DNA from 2 places in the Mucilaginibacter sp. NFX135 genome. Region 2 is predicted to be linked to the other one. Evidence: riboswitches for the same ligand, from Rfam matches in the RefSeq annotation. Region 2 holds a riboswitch; the other holds the start of a gene.

Region 1 (3,422 bases), 1.4 Mb from region 2:
GTTTTAAAGCCCATTGATTCCAGCGCTATATTGCCAGTCAGGATCAACAGATCGGCCCATGAAATTTTGCGGCCATATTTTTGTTTGATAGGCCAAAGCAACCTGCGGGCTTTATCCAGGCTCACATTATCGGGCCAGCTGTTCAATGGTGCAAAACGCTGCAGACCAGCGCCAGCGCCTCCACGCCCGTCGCCTACGCGATAGGTTCCGGCACTGTGCCATGCCATACGGATAAACAAACCACCGTAATGACCAAAATCTGCCGGCCACCAATCCTGAGAGTCGGTCATCAGGGCATGAAGGTCTTTTTTCACTGCTTCCAGGTCGAGGCTTTTAAAGGCTTCGGCATAATTAAAGTCTTCACCCATGGGGTTTGATAACGAAGAGTGCTGACGGAGGATATTCAGTTTTAACTGATTGGGCCACCAATTATGGTTCCTGGTGCCGCCGCCACCAACATTATTCTTCATGCTGCCATTATGAAAGGGGCATTTACTGATGTCATTTGATTCGTTTTCCATTTTTATAAGTTTATGGTATCGGATTTAATTTCAAGAGGTATTCCTGACGATGATAAAATTAGGATATTGAAGTCAACAATCACAATCGATTAATTCTATAATCAATAGGTAAAATCTATGAGGACAGTACCTTGCTAAACACCTACTTACCTATGATCGTTCATAAGGTAACAACCAATTCCCAACCTTTTGAGAACCGTTCCCGGTATTGTAACAAACGGGCATGTACTTGTTTCAGCGCGTTAACCATGTTTGCCGGTAATTTATTATTACGGCAGGCCATAAATTCGTCTGTTCGGGTTATGCGGATGTTGGTTTCTTAGTATAATTATTATTGTACCTCATCTAATTCCTGAAGCTTTTCTTTTACGAATGCTGAGTGCTCTGTTCCCCATTTATCAATTTGGGATAAAATGGGGAGGATGCTTTTACCAAGATCGGTAAGCCGGTATTCGGTTTTCTTTGGATACACATCTTCGGAATATTTATCAACAACATCAAAGGACAGCAATTTTAAGCGAACGGCGTAAGAATTATCCCGATGAGACACGTAGAAAGAAAGGCACGCCAGGATGGCTTGCTTTTTTGTTTTCTTATACTCAGGACGACAAACTTCTTTATAGCTTAGATAAATTCTTTAAAACACACCTGCTATGGTAACAAGGGCGTTGGCCAGTTCATCATTAACGCTTACGGCGCAGGCCAGTACGTTTTTAACGCCATGATGATAGCCGTTGCTGATCTGCACCAGGCAGGTGCCGCAGCTGCCCATGCCACAGCATAAACCAAAACCAGGGATGGCCAGCTGATCGGAGATCAGTGTCATCAAGCTATAGTACTGGTTAGGGTAGGTCTGTACCTCGGTAATGTGACCCTGGTAGGCTACTTTGAATCGGATAGTGTTTTCTGTTACCGGCATCTTTGGGAAAATGACTATTCAAAAGAAAAACTATTTTGTGATTTAACCTAATTGATGCAAATTTTACTCCCATCCAAAACTTATCCTATGGCAATTTCCTATTGCATCTTAACAAGCTGTTGCATTAAAGCCTATATTTGTTGTAATAAAGTTCTTTACTTTTTTTCAGCAGTGTGGTTTCCTGCCTTTACCGGGCAGGGATTAATAAGGAACCGTGTGCAAATCACGGGCTGTCGCGCAACTGTAAGTAACTATAAAAAATTGATGCCCTTTACCAGGTCCATTGACCGCCAGCCGGCGGTTGAGAAGGATGGCAGCAATGTTACAAGCCAGGATACTTGCCCCACTGTATAAAAGACAATGCTTTCGCGTTTTGAAGCAGTAGTCAAAGAAAAAGAATAGCACTATGGGCAATCATCGCCTGTGGGCTGTGCTTTTGCCTTTTATTACCATTTCCCGAAAGCATACCGAAAACCGTAAGGAGCATTAATTCCATTTAATGTTTAACCAAAAAAGTTTTATGCGTATGCTCAAAAACAATCTCGGGTATCCTCGTGTAGGTGCCCTCCGTGAACTCAAAAAGGCCAGTGAAGTATACTGGGCCGGTCAATCCACCCGTGATGAGCTGTTTGCCGTTGCCCGTAAACTACGTATTAGTCATTGGCAAACCCAGGTTGATGCCGGTATCGACCTTATTCCCTGTAACGATTTTAGCTTTTATGACCAGGTATTGGATACTTCGCTCATGCTGGGTGTTATCCCAGAGCGTTATACCCCGGTTTTAACCCAGAACAAGGCCAATGCCGAGATCGACCTGTATTTTGCCATGGCCCGCGGTTATCAAAAAGACGGCCTGGATGTAACCGCCATGGAAATGACCAAATGGTTTGATACCAATTACCACTACATTGTACCCGAGTTTGTACAGAACCAGCAGTTCAGGTTGTTTTCTGAAAAGGTATTTGATGAATTTACGCTTGCCAAACAACATACCGGTACCACACCCAAGCCGGTGCTGATCGGTCCGGTAAGTTACCTGTTACTGGGTAAAGAGAAACAGGCGGGTTTTAACAAGATCGACCTGATCAAAAAACTGGTACCGGTTTATATCGAAGTATTGAAACGCCTGAAAGAATACGGCGCGGTTTGGGTACAGCTGGATGAGCCTTTCCTTGCCCTTGATTTGACTCAGCAGGAAAAAGAAGCTTTTGCGTATGCCTACGCCGAGATCAGCAAAAATACTCCGGGTATTAAAATATTGCTTACTACTTATTTTGAAAGCCTGAAAGATAATACCCAGCTGGCGGTAAACCTGCCGGTAAGTGCGTTGCATATCGACCTGGTGCGCGCCCCGCAGCAACTGGACGAAGTACTTACCCTGCTTCCCGAAAAACTGAGCCTGTCATTAGGTGTGATTGACGGCCGCAATATCTGGAAAAACGATTACATCAAATCCATATCGCACATTAAAAAAGCTATTACGGTATTGGGTAAAGACAGGGTGATGGTAGCGCCAAGCTGCTCCCTGCTGCATACCCCGTTTGACCTCGACCTGGAAACCACCATCAACACCGAAATCAAAAATTGGATGGCCTTTGCCAAACAGAAGCTGAACGAGGTGAACGAGCTGGCTCAGATCATCGAAGGTAATAACGATATGCTGCAGGCCAATATTCAGGCTATCAGCAGTCGTAACCTGTCAAAACTGATCCATAAGCAGGAGGTTAAACAACGCACAGCCGCTATCACTGATGCCGACGCACGCCGGGACAGTCCGTTCAGTGATCGCCAAAAAATACAACAGCAGCGTTTTAAGCTACCCCTGTACCCTACAACTACCATAGGCTCGTTTCCGCAAACTAACGATATCCGCACGCTGCGTGCACGCCTCAAAAAAGGCGAGCTAACCGAAGCCGAGTACGACGAGCAAATAGAAAAGGCCACCATAGAAGCCATTCGCTGGCAGGAAGAGATTGATCTTG
Region 2 (3,422 bases):
ATTTCGGCATGCCAGCTTACCGTTGCCACACCGGCTGGCAGTTTTAAAACCCAATAGGAGTAGGTGGAGTCTATTGTTTCTACACTTTCAAGGTGTTTCATGAACAGGGGTAAATTATCCAGCTTACGCCAAAAGTCGTATACCTTGTGCCTGGGTTTATCAACTGTAAATGACGACCTGATATTAATATTAACCGGGTTGGTTGAAAGCTTGCCTATGCGTTTATACAATTCGCAATGACCGGTAATTCCACGACTTAGCAAATAACCACCAGCTCCCAATTTAACAATACTGCTTAACGGACTGGAGAATAGATTTTTAAAGCCAGATAAACCCAATTTTACACCGCCGATGATAGATGTGTATCTTTCAGGCCATTTCAGGTTTACACGGTCATCTCCATAAAGCACAGGGAAATTATCGGTATATTTTACAATTGTAGTTGCCATAGTATTGTTTAAATGATTGTAGAATTTAAACAGTATACCCTAAGCTAAGTTTTTTTTAAATGAAGTTATTTTACCGGAGCGTAATTAAATTTAAATTGAGTTAAATCAGGTTGATACTTTTTGGGCCTTTTCAATTCATACTGATATATAACACGACCCAGGTTTTTTAAAAATGGCAGGCAAACCGTAGTGTATTCATATTTATTATCGTTGTAAACCCCATCCTCATTTGATTGTACCACCGCGGTGAGTAAAAACTCTACATTATTTTTAAAATCAACAATGTAGGCGTTATCAATATCATACCCATAGCTGTCACCTACTTTATTAAATATCCTGATGTTAGGCTCAATTACAGCGGTACTGTCGCCACCATAATATAAAAACTTGCAGTATGCCGGGAAATATTCTGGCCGATTGTAGGTTGGTTTTGTATTTTCGGTAGGGAATGTACTCATGTAACGGTATATAAAAGCGTAATCAGCAAAAGTAAGGTTGTACCGCTGATCTGCTGGAAATGTCAGTGGGAAAAGTAATCTTTTTAAAACCTGTTGCTGGTCGGCAATGGAGTATACATTTTTTTCACTTAGGTTAAAAGGCTTATTAACCAGGCGGTCACTACTATCGAGATAGGCCTTACCCATAATCATATTATCCAGGTGCATGGGGTAATTCAAGCTATCATATAGCGCATTTTTATGATAAACTACTTTGTTTCCGTTGTAAAAAGTGATAGGGTTAGTGTGCCGGGTGTTTTCTCCGGCATCGCCTACAGAAAGGCGGCCTACAATACGGGTATGATACAATTGGTATTTTTTTAATTTACGATTGATCTCTTCGCGGCCAACAAATTCATATAGGCGATTGAAAGCGTCATTATCACTCACCAGTAATATTTTTTTGATATAATTCTCTATGCTGGGCAATCCATTTGCTGATGAAGTATCGATTTTTACCCTGGTTTGTTTGGTAAAGGCGCTGTCGGTGATAATGACTGATCTTGGGGTTAATCCTTTAATGTGCAGTTCATGCAGTTTTTCGAGCGCGAAAATGGCAGTTGGCAGTTTAACTGTGCTTGCAGGATAAAAATAATGTTGAGCATTCAGGCGGTAACTATATGATTTAAAATGGGGTATGTTGTTTTTATCCCGATCGATCTGTGTATACAATATTTGCACCTCATTTTGGGTAGGATGGTTCAGTATTCCACTAAATAGCTCCGGGTGACCCTGTAAAAGCCCTTTTAAAAAAATGGTATCAGGTTGCTGGGCAAGGCAAGGTGTAACAGTGATTATGAATAACAGAAGCGTAGCGTACAATTTCATTATTATAAATATACAGATTGTTACTTTGTAGTTGTTAATACTTATCCTACTTTTGTTGCGCTTTAGGTTTCTTAATAAAAGAATTAAAAGGGAATACGGTGATGAATCCGTAACTGTCCCGCAGCTGTAAGCTCTTTAACCATTGCCCATTCTAATTGTCACTGTCCTTGAAATGAAAAAGGGGCGGGAAGGCAGGGCAACTTGGGGAGTAAGTCAGAATACCTGCCCAGGCACTTATATTATTCATAGCTTTCGGGGATTGAAGCTTGAATGTGAAATCCCTTTGTCGTGGTTTCTGTTCAAACTTTGTGTCGCCCTATTGCATAGTTGTTGCGAAGGAAAAATGCCAAGAAATACATGTGATTTGAAAATTAGCTTTCAACTTTTATTAGTTGTACTGACTGGTTTTTTATTGGCTTTACCTAATAGGGTATTAGCCCAGGCTGATACTTCCAAAAAACTGAAAGAGGTGAATGTAAACAGTTTTATCATACCTCAAATACAAACCATTACACCATCTCAGCAGATATCAGCAAATGATTTTGTGCGTTACAGCGCATTTAATATTGCCGATGCCATCCGGAACTTTAGTGGTGTTATTTTGAAAGATTATGGTGGCATCGGCGGTTTAAAAACAGTTTCTGTACGAGGGTTGAGCGCCAATCATACAGCAGTTTTATACGATGGGATCCAGATCAACGATGCTGAAAATGGCCAGATTGACCTGAGTAAGCTAAATTTGAACAATGTGCAGCAAATTATATTATACAATGGTCAGCCAACTACTATTTGTATGCCGGCGCGTTCATTTGCTTCCGCAAGCATCCTTGCGATAAAAACTGTACAACCTTCTTTAAGTGCAAATAAAACGTATCAGTTTACTGCTGGTATAAAAACAGGTTCTTTCGGCTTGGTAAATCCGTATTTACAGTGGCAGCAACGAATCAATGAGCGTTGGTCGTTTATTATGAACGGTTATCTTGAAAATGCTAACGGACGTTATAAATATAATGCCGTGGGGGGCGGCGGCGATTCCGTGCGTACACGTAACAATGGAGATATTAGCGCTCAGCAAGTAGACGGAGCTTTGTATTGGGCCAAAAGCGATAGTAATAAATTCAATTTGCATATTAATTATTATAATTCCGACCGCGGACTTCCAGGTGCGGTGATCCTCTATAATGCATCAATTTCAAGAAGCCGGCTCTGGAACCGTGATTTTTTTACACAGGCTGGTTATGAGCATATTTGGAGCGATGGCTTTCATTTATTGTTAAATACTAAAGTATCTCAAGGCCAGCTCCACTATCTTGATCCTGATTTTTTAAATGAAGCAGGAAAATTGGATCAGCACTTCAGACAACGGGAGTTTTACCAATCTGCTGCGCTGGCTTATCATCTTACATCTAACTGGGAGATTTCTTATGCTTTGGATTTCGCGGTTAATAACATCAATGCCGATCTTCCAAGTTTTTCGTATCCCACAAGGCTTACTTTTCTAAATGTATTAGCCTCTAACATCACCTTGGGGAAATTGAGCTTGCAGGGAAGTTTATTGAATAGTAATATCTCCGAAACAGTGAAAAACGGTCGCCCGGCACCTAAACGAAATATTTATTCGCCTACGCTAATGGCTACTTTGCGGCCT

What was found. A riboswitch is a leader RNA that binds a small molecule or an ion and turns the genes downstream of it on or off. The one in region 2 is predicted to bind cobalamin.
Region 1: another riboswitch for cobalamin. It lies ahead of metE (5-methyltetrahydropteroyltriglutamate--homocysteine S-methyltransferase); the one in region 2 lies ahead of ACNURT_RS15435 (TonB-dependent receptor plug domain-containing protein).

The regions. Positions count from the first base shown of each region.
Region 1 covers NZ_CP183412.1:2,300,953-2,304,374, forward strand. The annotation lists gene katG (catalase/peroxidase HPI) at 1-521, opposite strand, end outside; gene ACNURT_RS09940 (hypothetical protein) at 682-804, opposite strand; gene ACNURT_RS09945 (winged helix-turn-helix transcriptional regulator) at 853-1,032, opposite strand; gene ACNURT_RS09950 (2Fe-2S iron-sulfur cluster-binding protein) at 1,159-1,440, opposite strand; cobalamin riboswitch at 1,598-1,801, shown strand; gene metE (5-methyltetrahydropteroyltriglutamate--homocysteine S-methyltransferase) at 1,967-3,422, shown strand, end outside.
Region 2 covers NZ_CP183412.1:3,670,120-3,673,541, reverse strand. The annotation lists gene ACNURT_RS15445 (SRPBCC family protein) at 1-449, opposite strand, end outside; gene ACNURT_RS15440 (serine hydrolase) at 515-1,774, opposite strand; cobalamin riboswitch at 1,822-2,019, shown strand; gene ACNURT_RS15435 (TonB-dependent receptor plug domain-containing protein) at 2,139-3,422, shown strand, end outside.